DNA from 2 places in the Acidovorax sp. GW458-11-26-14-TSB4 genome. Region 1 is predicted to be linked to the other one. Evidence: predicted binding sites of a transcription regulator. Region 1 holds the regulator's gene; the other holds the start of a gene.
The links. Region 1 encodes LexA, which represses DNA repair genes until DNA is damaged. Its sites were predicted from a motif close to ACTGTATNNNNATACAGT; they were not measured.
Positions count from the first base shown of each region.

Region 2: AC07X5_RS22305 (DUF3072 domain-containing protein) is a predicted target of LexA. The motif match lies at 2,516-2,533, and genes of this name have one in related genera.

Region 1 covers NZ_JBWKYR010000003.1:98,715-106,191, reverse strand. The annotation lists gene AC07X5_RS09100 (DUF3617 domain-containing protein) at 1-265, opposite strand, end outside; gene AC07X5_RS09095 (DUF6152 family protein) at 397-876, opposite strand; gene AC07X5_RS09090 (hypothetical protein) at 1,114-1,533, opposite strand; gene AC07X5_RS09085 (asparaginase) at 1,556-2,509, opposite strand; gene lexA (transcriptional repressor LexA) at 2,593-3,267, shown strand; gene AC07X5_RS09075 (hypothetical protein) at 3,403-3,795, shown strand; gene AC07X5_RS09070 (D-2-hydroxyacid dehydrogenase family protein) at 3,958-4,965, shown strand; gene AC07X5_RS09065 (branched-chain amino acid ABC transporter substrate-binding protein) at 5,182-6,312, opposite strand; gene AC07X5_RS09060 (hypothetical protein) at 6,444-7,112, opposite strand; gene AC07X5_RS09055 (DNA polymerase III subunit chi) at 7,112-7,477, opposite strand, start outside.
Region 2 covers NZ_JBWKYR010000012.1:119,003-126,479, forward strand. The annotation lists partial or broken gene AC07X5_RS22285 (histidine kinase) at 137-592, opposite strand; gene AC07X5_RS22290 (hypothetical protein) at 641-1,042, opposite strand; gene AC07X5_RS22295 (cysteine hydrolase family protein) at 1,269-1,862, opposite strand; gene AC07X5_RS22300 (hypothetical protein) at 1,876-2,124, opposite strand; gene AC07X5_RS22305 (DUF3072 domain-containing protein) at 2,205-2,438, opposite strand; gene AC07X5_RS22310 (DUF3606 domain-containing protein) at 2,674-2,877, shown strand; gene AC07X5_RS22315 (hypothetical protein) at 3,006-3,314, opposite strand; gene AC07X5_RS22320 (hypothetical protein) at 3,328-3,522, opposite strand; gene AC07X5_RS22325 (hypothetical protein) at 3,893-4,045, opposite strand; gene tnpC (IS66 family transposase) at 4,328-5,881, opposite strand; gene tnpB (IS66 family insertion sequence element accessory protein TnpB) at 5,959-6,294, opposite strand; gene AC07X5_RS22340 (transposase) at 6,291-6,659, opposite strand; gene AC07X5_RS22345 (hypothetical protein) at 6,864-7,064, opposite strand; gene AC07X5_RS22350 (catalase) at 7,327-7,477, shown strand, end outside.

The DNA of each region.
Region 1 (7,477 bases):
CCGCATTGCCGGTGATGGTGTTGCCATCCCGTTTCATGTCGTTCTTGGAGCACATGGTCTTGGCGGTTTCCAGCGCGGTCTTTTGCATCTGGGCTTCGAAGGCTTCGTCCGTGCACTGCTGCATGACCGCGGCGGGGGCCCCATCGGCCGATGTCGTCTTGAGCTCCCACAAGCCCGCCTTGCGCTTGGGCAGTTCCAGGGATTGCGCGGGAAGGGCAGCCAGTGCCACGGCCGCAGCCACGAGAGAAAGGGAAACGAAGCGCATGGGACAACTCCTGCTAAGGCCAGACAATGCGCCGGATGATAGCCGCGGTGCCGCGCACAAGCGCTGGCGGCGCCAAAAGCTGTGCAACCAAACGTGCACCAGGGCCTGGGCCGCCTCTTTCGCCTCGCCCTTCAGGCCGGGCTGGATCTCAGCCCGTAGGCCTTGCCATCGACGAACAGGTATTCGGCGCGCAGCACCGGGTCGCCCTTTTCCTCGCGCAGCGTGAAGCCCAGCACCGACACCGCGGCGCCCGGCTTGAGCTCGGCCACCTGCCAGGCCTGCATGCGGGTCAGCGGCGCCAGCTCGATCTCCCACATCCGGTCCTTGCGCGTGGGCAGAACGGCACGGGCCAGCAGGGCCTTGCCATCGACCGGCGCCGTCTGGGCCGGCACGGCCCGCTGCGCCAGATTGGGTGGCAAGGCCAGGTTGGCGGGCAGCTCAAGTTCCAGTTCGGCATGCGGGTTCTGCCAGCGCACCTTGCGCACCGTGCCTTCGAGGTAGATCGGGCGGTCCGCATCGAAGCTGCTCCAGCCGTGGTGGGCATGGGCCGCCAGGGGTACCAGGGGCATTGCCAAGCCGGTGAACAGAAGTTGGCGACGTCGTAGTGGCATGGGACTTCTCCTTTGGGATGGTTATCTGCGCTTTAACAGCGCTACGCACAGAACAGGGCCCGTCGCACTGGCATGGCCCAAGCCAGCGCCACCGTGGAACTGGCTTTGCCAGGCCATCGGTGGCGTCCCCCTGAGGGGCTGAGGGCCGCGGCTCCAAGCCCGCCTGCGCGGGCTTGGACGGCGCCGAAGGGCTGCCGCCTCTGGCGGCGGCACCGTGGCGCGAAGCGACTCAGGGGGCTACAAGTAAGCGATCCAGCGACCGCAAGCCACGACAGCCAGCCAGATCAACGTGGACAGCAGCATCTGCGCCCGCGCCAGGCCATCGAGCCGCGTAAGCGAACCGCGCCCATGAAACCACGCCGCGTTGCAGGCAGCAAGCATCAACAATAGCATCTTGAGGGTGAATGCCCGGTTGGCAAGCAGTTCCTGCGGCTGGGTGGCGAACATCACCAGGCCCGACAGGGCCGCCAGGCCAAAGCCGCACAGCGCCAGCGAGAGGCTCAGGCGCCCCAGGTCTCGCGGCGGGATGGCCGCGCCCCAGCCGAACACCCTGAGCTCCAGCAGCACCAGGTTGCCCAGCAGCAGTGCGATGCCCACGATGTGCACCACCTCCAGTGCCGGGTAGGCCCATACATGGGATCGGAGTGCGGCAAACATGGCGTCAGTGCTTTCGTGCGGCTCAGGCCAGCAGTTCCAGCACCAGGCCGATGCGCGCCTTCACGGGCGACAAACCGGGCGCCGCAGCGAGCGCATCACCCGGCTTGGGCAGCAACTGGCCCTCGCTGCAGCGCGTGGAGCGCAGCACGCGCACCCCCACGGCCTGGGCGCGCGCCAGCGCGGCCTCCAGCGCCTGGTGGATGGTGCCGTTGCCCGTGCAGGCCACGACCAGGCCCTGCACGCCATCGCGCACCAGCGCATCCACCGCACGGCCGCTGGCGCCGGCATGGCTCACCACCAGTTCCACCCAGGGCCATGCCGCATCGGCCGGCCGGTGCAGCACAGCGGCCAGGTGCACCTGCCGGGCCGGCTGCGGCCAGGCATGCGCCAGGCGCACCACCCCCTCCTCCACCCAGCCCAAGGGGCCGGCATCTGCGGAGTTGAACGGATCCACCCGGTAGGGGTGCACCTTCTGCACGCGCTGCGCACCATGGATGGTGCCCGCGGCAACCACGAGCACGCCGCGCGCGCCCTCGGTGGCGGCCACGGCCACGGCATCCATCAGGTTCTGCGGGCCGTCGGGCACGAGTGCAGTGGCAGGGCGCATGGCGCAGGTCAGCACCACGGGCTTGTCGGCCGCCAGCACGGAGTGCAGGAACCAGGCCGTCTCTTCGATGGTGTCGGTACCGTGGGTGATGACGATGCCGCCGACAGCGGGGTCGTCCAGGCAGGCCGCGCAGCGCTGCGCCAATGCGTGCCAGATGCCGAACTCCATGTCCTTGCTGTCGACCTGGGCCACCTGCTCGACCACGAGCGGGCCGCCAGCCAGCGCTTGAAGCCCCGGCACGGCCGCCAGCAGTTCGCCCACCCCTACCTGTGCGGCCGTGTAGCCGATGTTGTCCCCCGCCTGCGCAGCGGTGCCGGCAATGGTGCCGCCCGTACCCAGAACCACAATTTTTTGCGCACTCACTTGCATACTCCGAAAAACTGGTGAAAAATACAGCTACTGGATTAAAAAACAGTTATTTGCCACTGTACCGGCACACACTGGAAACCACCATGCTCGACAACCCCAAGCTCACGGCCCGCCAGCAACAGATTCTGGACCTGATCCAGACCGCCATTGCACGCACCGGCGCCCCGCCCACCCGTGCCGAGATCGCCACTGAACTGGGCTTCAAGTCCGCCAACGCGGCCGAGGAGCATCTGCAGGCCCTGGCCCGCAAGGGCGTGATCGAGCTGGTCAGCGGCACCTCGCGCGGCATCCGCCTGCGCGGCGACACGGTGCGCTCCATCAATGCAGCGCGCGGTACCCAGTTCAGCCTGCCCATTCCCGGCCTGTCGCAGCTGGTGCTGCCCCTGATCGGCCGGGTCGCGGCGGGCTCGCCCATTCTCGCGCAGGAGCATGTCGATCAGACCTACAGCGTGGAAAACAGCCTGTTCCAGCACAAGCCCGACTACCTGCTCAAGGTGCGCGGCATGTCCATGCGCGACGCCGGCATCATGGACGGCGACCTGCTGGCCGTGCAGTCCACGCGCGAAGCGCGCAACGGCCAGATCATCGTGGCCCGCCTGGGCGACGACGTCACCGTCAAGCGCCTGCGCCGCACGGCCACCGGCATCGAGCTGCTGCCCGAGAACCCCGACTACCCGGTGATCACCGTGCAGCCCGGCGAGGCCTTCGAGATCGAAGGCCTGGCCGTCGGCCTGATCCGCAACACCATGCTCATGTAGTCGCCGCCGCGCTGCCCAGGTGGCGGGCGTTTGGCGGGCGGGGTGTGGGTGTTCCATACCGCCGCTGGCCAGCCCTGGGCCGCGTATTTCCTTGCAATCCTGCCTGTGTTCACCACCGACCTTCGGAGTCTTCACATGGGAATTGCTTCTTTGACCCTTTCGGCCTTCTCCCACCCGCTGCATGCGCTGACACGCTGGCTGCAGCCCGTCGCCATGCATGGCGGGCACGACATGGCGGCTGCGGCACGGCCACGCACCTGCAAGGCCCCGCTGCCCGCTGCCCCGGCAGCAGCCCGCATTCCGCGCGACGAGGCCGCGCTGGCGGCAACGGGCAACCGCTTGCCAAACCCTCCCCTGGCCGCAGACCCCCTGTGCAGCCACACCCAGGCACGCCGCGTGGTGCGGGTGCTGCGCACGGCCAACCCAGGCAGCGATGCCGGCCGCCTCGTGATCTCGGGCCGCATGGCCGATGTGTGCGCAGAGCTCGACCGCATGGCCGCACGCGAAGCACTGCTGCTGCAGCACTGACCGGGCGGCCAGACCCGCCCTGCCCCACCAGGGCAACAGGCCCCGGCCATTGGCTGCACGGGGCCGGCGGAGCGCGAGGGCGTTCACGCAGCGTTGCAAATGCTGTGTGCCAGACGGGGCTTGGGGCGCAAAGACGGCGGCGCGCCAAGGCACAATGTCGGGATGAACATCGTGATTCTCGACGACTACCAGGACGCAGTGCGCAAGCTCCATTGCGCCAGCCGGCTCGACGCCTACACCGCCAAGGTCTATACCAACACCGTCAAGGGCCTGGGCCAGCTGTCGGTGCGGCTCAAGGATGCCGACATCATCGTGCTGGTGCGCGAGCGCACGCAGATCACGCGCCAGCTCGTCGAGAAGCTCCCCCGCCTCAAGCTCATCGCCCAGACCGGCAAGGTCGGCAACCACGTCGACGTGGCTGCCTGCACCGAGCGCGGCATTGCCGTGGCCGAGGGCGTCGGCTCGCCGGTGGCACCGGCCGAACTCACCTGGGCCCTGGTGATGGCGGCCACGCGCCGGTTGCCGCAGTACATCTCCAACCTCAAGCACGGGGCCTGGCAGCAGTCCGGGCTCAAGGCGGCCTCCATGCCCGCGAACTTCGGCCTGGGCTCAGTACTGCGCGGCAAGACGCTGGGCATCTGGGGCTATGGCCGCATCGGCCAGCTCGTGGCCGGCTACGGCAAGGCCTTCGGCATGAACGTGCGGGTCTGGGGCCGCGAAGCATCGCGTGCCCAGGCCCTGACCGATGGCTACCAGGCCGCCACCACGCGCGAGGAGTTCTTCTCGCAGTGCGACGTGATCTCGGTGCACCTGCGACTGAACGACGAGACGCGCGGCATCATCTCGCTCGAAGACCTGTCGTGCATGAAGCCCACCTCGCTGTTCGTGAACACCTCGCGCGCCGAACTGGTGGAGTCCGACGCCCTGATCGCAGCGCTCAACCGCGGCCGCCCCGGCATGGCCGCCGTGGACGTGTTCGAGAGCGAGCCCATCCTGCAGGGCCATGCCCTCTTGCGGCTGGAGAACTGCATCTGCACCCCGCACATCGGCTACGTGGAGCAGGACAGCTACGAGCTCTACTTTGGTGCGGCCTTCGACAACGTGGTCAACTTCATCAAGGGCACGCCGACCAATATCGTGAACCCGGGCTCGCTGCAAGTGCGCCGCTAGCCCAACCAACCGCTTGCATGCACCGGATCGACCGATCCGGCACCAACGAAAAAGGCTTCCCGAGGGAAGCCTTTTTTGCTCTGTGGTGCGCCGCCCGAAGGCAACGCTCCCACACGGATTGCATTCGACCGGATAACTAGGCGGGGAGCCGCAGACAGTGCTGTAGCACGGCAAGGCTCCGGAGCGACGTTAGCCGGTTGAAGGCAAGTCCGTGCCTTAGTTCAGAGGGGTCTTCTTGCCATCCTTGTAGTTGTACAGGGTGATGGCAGGGTTCTTCATTTCGCCGTTGGGTTCGAAGGCGATCGTCGAGGTCACGCCCTTGAAGCTGGACTTGAGCAGCTCGGGGGTGTAGACCTTGGGGTCGACCGAGTTGGCGCGCTTCATGGCATCCACGATCAGGAACGTGGCGTCATAGGTGTAGGGGCTGTACACCTGGAACTGGTTGGGGTACTTGGCGTCGTACTTGGCCTTCCAGGCCGTGCCGCCAGGCATCTTGGCCAGCGATGCGCCGCCTTCGGCGCAGATCACGTTGGCCAGGGTCTTGGCGCCAGCAGCCAGCTTGGCGATTTCGGCCGTGCAGATGCCGTCGCCGCCGAAGTACTTCACATTGCCCATGCCCAGCTGCTCCATCTGGCGCAGCATCGGGCCGCCTTGGGGGTCCATGCCGCCGTAGAAGATGGCATCGGGGTTCTTGGCCTTGATGGCGGTCAGGATGGCCATGAAGTCCGTGGCCTTGTCGGTCGTGAACTGCTCGTCCACCACCTTCATGCCTTTGGCGGCAGCGGTCTTCTTGAACACGTCGGCAACGCCCTGGCCGTAAGCGGTGCGGTCATCGATGATGGCGACCGACTTGAGCTTCAGCGTGTCCACGGCGTAGGCAGCCAGGCCAGCGCCCAGGGCGTTGTCGTTGGCGATGATACGGAACGTGGTCTTGTAGCCTGGCTTGGTCAGGTTGGGGTTCGTGGCCGCGCCGGTCACGTGGGGGATGCCGCAGTCGTTGTAGACCTTGGATGCGGGGATGGTGGTACCGGAGTTGAGGTGACCGACCACGCCAGCGACCTTGGCGTCGCACAGCTTCTGTGCAGCGGCAGTACCTTGCTTCGGGTCCGCAGCGTCGTCTTCTGCCTGCAGCTCGAACTTGATCTTCTTGCCGCCGATCGTCACGCCTTGTGCGTTCAGCTCTTCAATGGCCATGCGGGCGCCATTTTCGTTGTCCTTGCCGTAGTGGGCTTGGGCGCCGGAAACCGGAGCCACGTGGCCGATCTTGACCACCTGCTCTTGTGCAGAGGCCACACCAGCAGCAGCCGCGATAGCAGCAACCACGGTCAGTTTCAACTTCAATTGCATATCAATCTCCAGTAAAGATAAACGCTGAGAAATGTTCTTGTGTCTCAACGCAGGCGAACATATCGCAATTTACGGGCCAGATCATTAGGGAACACGATTAAATGTGGGAGAAACCACAGGGGAATACCCTGTCATCCCTTTGTCGGCGCGGTGTGGCTGCCTGCGAGCTCATCGGCGACGGCCTCGTACACGGCGTGGCGGACCACGGATTCGATCTCCTCGCGCAGCCGCGGAAGCACTGAACGCGTCTGTTCCTGCACCACGATGGCGATGGCGTCGCGCAGGCGCTGGTCCAGCACCACGTCCACGCGCTGCATGACCCGGTGCACCATGTACTCCTCCATGCCCTCCGGCAGTGCGCGCGCCGCGGCGGGCTGCCCTGCATTGGGGCCCGCCGCCGCTGCAGCCACAGGCATGGCCGGTGCAGCCTGCTCCGGCCGCGCTGCTGTGGAGGCAACAGACACGGAAGGAGCGGTTGCTGCAGTGATCTGCGCGCGGCGCAGCGCCAGGGCCTCCAGGGCGCGGCCGGCCGCCTGCGTCACCGGCGAAGAGGCTGCGGGCGTGACAGCAGCAGGTTGCCGCACCGGGGCGGGCTGCGGCACAGCACTGCGGCCAGCGGATGGAGTCGTCGCGGGAGCCACGGGAGCGGACACCGCCGGGGCCGGGCGAGCGGCAGCAGGCACAGGCGTTGCCACCGGCGGCCTGGCGGCCACAGGCACCGGTACCGCGCCCGGCACTTGCACCACTTCAGTGAGCGTGGGTACGAAACGGGGCGGCGTACGGGGTGGCGTGGTGGCCATCAGCCGCCTTTCAGCACCAGGTCGTGGCGCACGATGGCATAGCCGCGCGAGGCATAGTGGCGCCAGCGGTTGCGCGCCTGCCCGCGGTCTTCCTCGTCATGGGCGCTGACCACTTCGATCAGCTTCTCGAAGCGGCCAAAGCCCTCGGGCACCTCGGCGCCCAGGTTCAGCAGCACCTCGTGGTGCGGCGCGCCCTGCACGTCGGAGGTCAGCAGCACCGGGGAGGCCAGGCGCAGGTCTTCATCGGCCGCATCGGTGCAGTGCGCGACGAAATCCTGCGGCGCCATGCTCCACATCTGCCGGTCCAGCGCCGCCAGCACATGGGCCGGTCCGGCGATCACCAGGCGCGCGTCGGCACGCAGCAC
Region 2 (7,477 bases), on a different contig from region 1:
ATTCCACCTCCATCGCCGCGCGCCCTGCGTACTCTATCATCAGGAATTTCAACGCCGCTTCGAGCCCGAGATTGGACAAGGTGGACGGCCTCAAATCCTCGATGATCCGGCGCTTCAGCGCAATGCCGCTGTCCAGTGACTGCACTAGGTGGTCAAGGCGCGTGCGCACCTCGTCGCTGTTCGGGAGAATTTGCGCTTTGAGGCGCGAAACATCCAGCTTGGCCGCGGTAAGCAAGGCACCCAGCTCGTCATGCAGTTCGCGGGCCAGGTGGGCCCGCTCCTCTTCACGTATCTCCTGCAGGTAGTTGGCCAATTCGGAAAGGCTGGCACTCCGCTCCCTCACCAGTTCCTCCAGCCGGTCGCGCTCATGCGAAAGAGTCTCCTGTTCACGCTGTGCCATGTCTCTGAGAACAGCCGCCTGCCGCACGTACATGTAGAAAGCGGCGAGTCCAATGACGGCAATCAGCGCGACCCCGACCCGCGACGTCATCAACGAACGCAACACCTGGATCTGCCCTGTCTTCACGTCGGCAGAACTACAATCAATGAGCGTGTGGGTCTGCTGGCGCACCGCATACACGCATGCCCACATCGGTGCGCAGCACGAACCTCCATGCGTCCTCGTTGCCTTGGCGACGCATCAGCAGGCTGAGCTCGATCTCTGCAAGCTTGCGGGAGATCTGGTGAGACAGCTTGGCCAAGTCGGCCGCCGGCCATGGAGGTCGGTGAGCTGCTTGAGCTCGCTGTCCGTGCCCGCGCGGCCCACCACACTGGACCACGGCGTCTGCGTAATCTGCGTGGGCGTGCTTGCCCCCAGGAGCTGCAGCCCTATCACCGCGATGGTCTTGCCGGTGACCCCGGCATCGAGCAGGCGGAGCACCTCGCCCACCACGCCCTTGTTGCCCAGCAGGGCCGAGCCGCCCAGGGCGCCCAGCAGCTTGGCTGCCTGGCCGGCGTTGCCGTTCAGGTCCAGCGCCAGCTTGGTGTCGCTGAAGGTCACGCGCTCGACCCGGGTCACATCCAGCATCGCCCCATCGGTCATGCGCTGCAGCGAGAAGCTGCCATTGCCCTAGGTCTGCACATGGGTCTGCGAGAGGGTGGCCGGGATCGCACTTGCTCGACATCCACCAGCCAGTTTGAGATGCCTGAGGCGGTGTGCGTGAGCTTGATGCCGGCCCCGTCCGGGGTCTCGATCTAGTCCGTGTAATGCCTTTGCTGAACGGCAACGTCAAAGCCCGTGCCCCATTTAGACCGCCTAGCTTGCGCAGCTATTCAGATCGGCCGGTAGACTTTCTCACCGAGCACTTGAGCACCTGCGACATTTGCCGCAGCGCAGCCACTTTGAACTCCTCGTTCTCCGCGGCGGTGCAGTCACGCGGCACCCATACCTTAAAGCCACGCATGTACGCATCCATCGCGGTAAGGTGCACACATATATCGGCAGCCAACCCGGCAACGATCAAGTCGCGCGCCTTGAGCTGCTTGAGCAGGTGCTCTAGCGGTGTGCTATGGAACGCAGAATGCAAAGGTTTGAGGATGGTGAGGTCATTGTCCCCAGGCTCCAGCAGCGTGGCCATTTCCCCGCGCGCACCGGGCAGAGCCTTGCAGGCGGTTAGAAGGTCCTTGAATTCCGAGCGCCAGATCCCGTAATTGTCGTTGGCGTAGATGGCCGTCACGCCGCTGGCGGCCAAGCGCTTCTTGAGCCGGGCCGTGGCTTGCGCGGCCTTCAGTGCGGCCGGCACCAGCTTTTCAGCCCCAGGAAACTGCATGGGGTTGATGAAGTCCACCAGCAGCAGCACCCTCGGGCTGGGCCGAAGGTGCGGCTTTTCGGCCTGTTGAAAGAAGCTTGGCTGCGTTGACATGGCTGCATCGTCCTCAAATCTCCTTGCTCTCGTCATCGGTTTTCGCCAAGCCGCGGATGTTCATAATTGCAAGGCAGATTTGCAGTGCAATCAGCGCAATGGCGTGCGAGTAAAGGCCCCAGGCTACCCAGAGGACATTGCTGAATAGGAATACCCAAAACCCTGCATTGCGGCGACTGGCCGCCTTAGAACCAACAAGCCAGGCGGCAAGCACAGATGCAGCAAACGCGGGCCACTGAATCCAGTCAAGCCAATCGCTCATGATGGAGTTCTTTCAGGATAGGTGTCACTCGAAGTCGGGATGGTCTGGTTCACGAAGCTCTTCCAGCCAATCATGAAGCGCTAGACTTTTGCCTGATCACGTCCACGCCCAGTGGCGGCCTGCAACTCTTCAATGCGCATAGAGGCTTCAGCCTTGGTCAGCGAATCGTCTGCTTCCTCGCCGGCCTCTTCTGCAAGCGTGTGCAGATACGACCGTTGCGCCCCAGTCATGGCCTCATCGCCTGTCACCCAATTTTTGGGGTCCTTTTCCATGTTGCCTTGGTCGGCAGTGGACTGAGTGGATTTGTCTGTCATGTGTTCGCTCCGGAGGATCTGTTAGAGCCTCCAGCATGCGGCGCGCGCTCTGGGCAAGATGTAGGAAATAAGCCAATACTGTCATTACATACAGTTATTGTTATGCCGACGGTCAACGCTCGCGCCTCAGTTTTGCTCTCATGGTTGGCCAACGCCCACGGTATTGATGTCAGCGTTTTCCTACGTCCACGCGGCGCCTGCAGGAATAGGATGGCTGGCTTCGAAAGGAGCCATCATGGCCAAAAGTTCGACTGTCCCCGCACGCGCATGTGTGCGCATCACTCTTCGCCATGGCGGTGACGCTTGGAACTGGGCTCACAACCTTCGATGCACCGAAACCGACTTGCGCAAGGCTTTGCAGGTGGTTGGTGACTCGGAGAACGACGTGCGCCAGTACCTGCAGCAAGCTACCGCGAAGGTGTCCTCAAAACCTTCCTGAGGTGCTCCGTGCTGAACATCGAGCCGAAGGGATTTCTTCCATCCGCGCTCGGGTCTATCATTCAGTCGCCAGGTACTCCAACACCCTCCCTTCCGCCCGCCGCGAGCGGGCCTCTTGTTGCTCGTCTTCTAACGCTTGAGGTGTGCAAACATGGACTGCCGCACCATGTCCTGGAAGGCGAGCTCTTCGGACGTTCGCTTCTGATTGATAGGGCTGGCATCCAGCTGCCGGCATATGTGTGAGTAGCTTTTGAGTACTGCTTTGCGGTGGCTTGGCGTTGATGCTTCCATGATAGAGATCAGCATTGCGTTATTGGATTCCGCAGCGATCAGCGCCTGATTGGATTTGTCGATCAGCACAAAGACCTGTTTTTTGAGCTCACCAACTTCGTGTTGAAGTACCTTGATTTGCTCGTCTGGAGTCAGTTCAGTGGGCATCGTCTCTCCTGTTTCAATGCGGTGGTGGTTCAGGCTTTTCAACCATGCGCAGGCGCACTTCGTTTCCGCAGATCACGCGCAGGACGGCATCTGCTTCCAGCCAAGTAGTAGCAGCCTTGCCCATTCCCCCGAAAAAGTTATGCATCCTTCCTGGTGGCACCTCCTCGAAGGGTTTGGTCGCCACCGCTGCGCATTCCTCCATCGTCACGGCGTAGTGCTCCAGCACCCCCTGGGCAGCAGATATGGCGCGCCTTCACACGTCGTCCCTGAGGCGGCCTGTGGAGTCTTCGATCACGAGTGTGAGTTCTGACATGTCTACCTCTTATTAGCCTGCTGGCACGTGTTCAACAGCTTCGACGGCTGGCAGCACCAGGTGGTTCCTAGCCTCAGCAATCGACAGTCGTGCCACACATCAATCACCACCGGTGCGCTGAATTCCGACGGCAGCGGCCGGTTTGAGATCGCCCGTTCAGGCGAGCCGTTCTTTGCGCATGGGCAGCGCCGTGGAGAAGGCTTGAACCCGATACTCCGCGCTGGCAGCGCTGCGGCGGTGGTGTAGACGCGTCTCGTACTGGTCTTTACGACGGTGCTATCGCTGAACCTGACTCCTTAAGGATGCTGATTTGTCCATCGGCTTCAAGAAACGCAAAGCGCATATCCGACTGATCGCAGTCTGCTTCGCGAAGCGCCCGTTCTACATCACACAGAGGCACATGGTGACGTTTGAGCACGTCTTCAAAGAGATCGCCGTTTCGGCCGACCAAATGGCCCGTCCTTCGACCAAGGCCTGAGCCCGAGGACTGCGCGCAGTGATGAATGCCACAAGAACGTTAAGGCCTACCAGCGTGGCAGCGGACAGCAATCCCCCCGTCAAAGACTTCTCTTCCCCACTAAGCCCATTCGAAACGGCCTCGCTCAGCAGCATCACAACCAGGAGGTCAAAGGGGGTGAACTGGCCGACGGTGGTAAGCGCGCGGCCAACGCACGTTGCGCGAGCGGCAGACCGTCGGGGATTACGCAGTGGCGTCGGTAGGCCGCCAGAGGTGGGGCAGCAGCTCGTCGATGTCGCGCGCCTTGTGAGTGGGCAGGCGCGTGAGCACGTCCTTCAGATAGGCGTAGGGGTCGTGGCCGTTGAGCTTTGCCGATTGGATCAAGCTGGTGATCGCAGCCGCTCGCTGGCCAGCCAATAGCGTCCCGGCGAACAGCCAGTTGCGCCGTCCCGTGGCCCAGGTCCTGATCTGCTGCTCGTCATGGTTGTTGTCGATGGGCAGTGCCGCATCGTCCAGGTACCGCGTCAACGCCGCCCAGCGCTTGAGGCTGTAGTCGATCGCCCTGGCCGTTGCACCGCCGTCCACGACCTTCGTGCGCTGGGCGGTAAGCCAGGCGTGCAACGCCAGGGTGATTGGCCGCGCGCGCAGTTGGCGCTGTTCGAGCCGCTGTGCAGGGGGCATGCACTTCAATTCGCGTTCGATGCCGTACAACTGGCCAATGAAGTCCACCGCTGTCGCGGCGATCACGCTCTTGTCGGTCTTCACCAGATCGACGAAGTACCGACGCGCGTGCGCCATGCAACCCGCTTCGGTGACCCCGCGCTCCCACAGCGCCTTGTACCCGCCGTAGTCGTCACAGACTAGGCTACCCTTCCAATCTCCGAGGAAGTTTCTCGCATGCTCACCAGCGCGGCTAATCGTGAAGTCGTAGACCACCGCCCGTAGTGGCTCGAAGGCCCCTGCTGCATAGGCCCAGAGGTAGGCGCGATGCGTCTTGCCCTTGCCAGGGGCCAGCATGGCCACCGGCGTCTCGTCTGCGTGGACAACAGGGCAGGCCAACACGTGACGCTTCAGGGCATCCACCAGCGGCTGCAGGCGAACGCCGCATATGCCCACCCATGCTGCCAGTGTCGAGCGCGGGATGGCCAGGCCAGCACGACCGAAGATCGCTTCTTGCCTGTAAAGCGGCAGATGATCCGAGTGCTTGGCCACCAGTACATGGGCGAGCAGTCCGGCCGTGGGAATGCCCTTGTCGATGATCTCGGCAGGAACGGGGGCCTGTGTCAGCGTACGACAGCCGCGGCACGCCCACTTGCCGCGCACATGGTTCTGCACGGTGAAGGCCCCGGGTGTGTAGTCGAGCTTCTGAGTCACATCCTCTCCCACACGTTGCAATGCACAACCGCAGACGCATGTCGTGCAAGCCGGTTCGTGGATGATCTCGATGTGAGGCAGATCTTGCGGGAGCGGCGTGCGCTTTGGATGTGCTTGCTTCTTGTCGACAGGCGGTGGCGTGTTGAGTGTTTCGAGCTCGGCTTCGAGCGCCGCAATGTCGGCATCCACCGACTCGTCGAACAGCGCCTTCTGCTGCGCGTTGAGCTGCTCGCTGCTGGCACTGAACTTCATGCGCCGCAACTGCGCGATCTCGTAGGCGAGCTTCTCGAGCTTGGCGTCACGCCAGTCGATCTCATGCTTGCTGCGCTGCACCTGCTCCAGCAACCTGGTCGCAAGTTCACGCAGTTGGCTCTCGCCCAAGGCGCTCAGCTGTGAGGGGTCGATCTGCGAGGCATCAAGCATCGACGCCAGTATTGCCGCACGTCGGCTTACCAGCCATCGGCAGATCTACGGATTGCCCGAAGCCTTCCCTCCCGGGTCTACACCACGCTGATCACGCCGGCCTCTCCCAGACGATGCCACGGCAGGCCCAGGACAAGCGCATCAAGCTGCTCACGGGTAAGTGACTGCGGTGCGCCACACCCTCCCCCAGGCCAGACGAAGCGGCCTTGGTGCAGCCGTCGTGCTGCCAGCCAGATGCCTATGCCATCGTGGACCAAGACCTTCAGCCGGGTCGAGCGCTTGTTGGCGAATACATAGGCATGGTGCGGTCGCGCGGCGCCAAAGACCTTCACGACCCGGGCAAGGGTTGTGTCGGTTCCGGCGCGCATGTCCATCGGCTCGACACACAGCCATACCGCTTCGACGCGAATCATCGAAGCCAGTCGCTCAGCCAAGCTGCGCAATCGCGGGCGGCGCTGGCAGGCCAAACCACCGTGACGGTAGTGCCAGCTCGCTGCAACTCGATGCGGATGTCACCTTCCACTGAGGCTGCGGGCAGCGCAAGCGGCACGAACGTTGGGCCCGGCATTGGCGCTTCGCGCAACGGTGGCTCGGCCTTGGGCTTGGGTGGCAACGCATGCTCCGCGTCGATCACCCACTTGCGCAGCATGTTCGCGTTCAAGCTGTGTGCCAGCGCCACCGCGGCCATTGATACCCCAGGGCGCATGCACTCTTGGATCACCGCCTCCTTGAATTGCGCGCTGTGTCGCCGCCGGCGACGCCGTCCCATCAAATCCATTCCGTAAGTGTCCATCTGTCCGCCTAAGTTAAGCGGACACGAGCCTCCTACATCGGCCGCCTGACATCAACGTGTGTTCGCTGCGCGCTTACCGACGGTGCGGTGGCCCGAAACTCGCACAAGTACTAGTAGTACTCCATACACGAGCGTTGCCCGCAGCGGTAACTCCCACCAGGGGCCACTTAGTTCAAACATGGCTACACATCAGGAAGTCAACATCGCCAGTCGGCATTCCAGACGACGGCCAACGCACTCGCTGAGGTATTGGTCGGTCTGTGCTTCAGATACGCTCTCTTCGCCAGGTTGTGCACTTGCCTGCGACTCGGCCTCTGAGGCCTGCACCAGACCTACCGCGGCTGCAGCTCCGTAGGCAACCATGGACAGGCCAGCAGCGATGAAGTTCACGGGACTGAACGATTGGTGGGGCGTTACGAGCATGAATAACCTCCAGTTGGAGTTGGATGAATCATGTCGATGACTAGACGCGATAGCCTGTAGGAAGACAGGCAGAAACCAACCTCACTCATAACGGCGGTCTATGCCATACAGGGGGAACGAGCCTTGCACGATTCCTCGGTTTGTCCCCGATCAAGCAGAAGTCCTACATCGCTTTGTGGCAGGAACCTTAACCTGTACCGTCCCCCACAACCTGTGATGAAGGTCCACTATGCCCAAAGATCCCAAGAGTCAAGCCAAAGGCGCAGCTACGCGCGCGCCGTCGGCGACGAAGGCGCCTGCAAGGAACACAGATAGCGCGCCTGCTTCACCCGGCGCCGCCAGTGACGTGCTCTCCACAAGGGCGGGAGAAACCAACGATC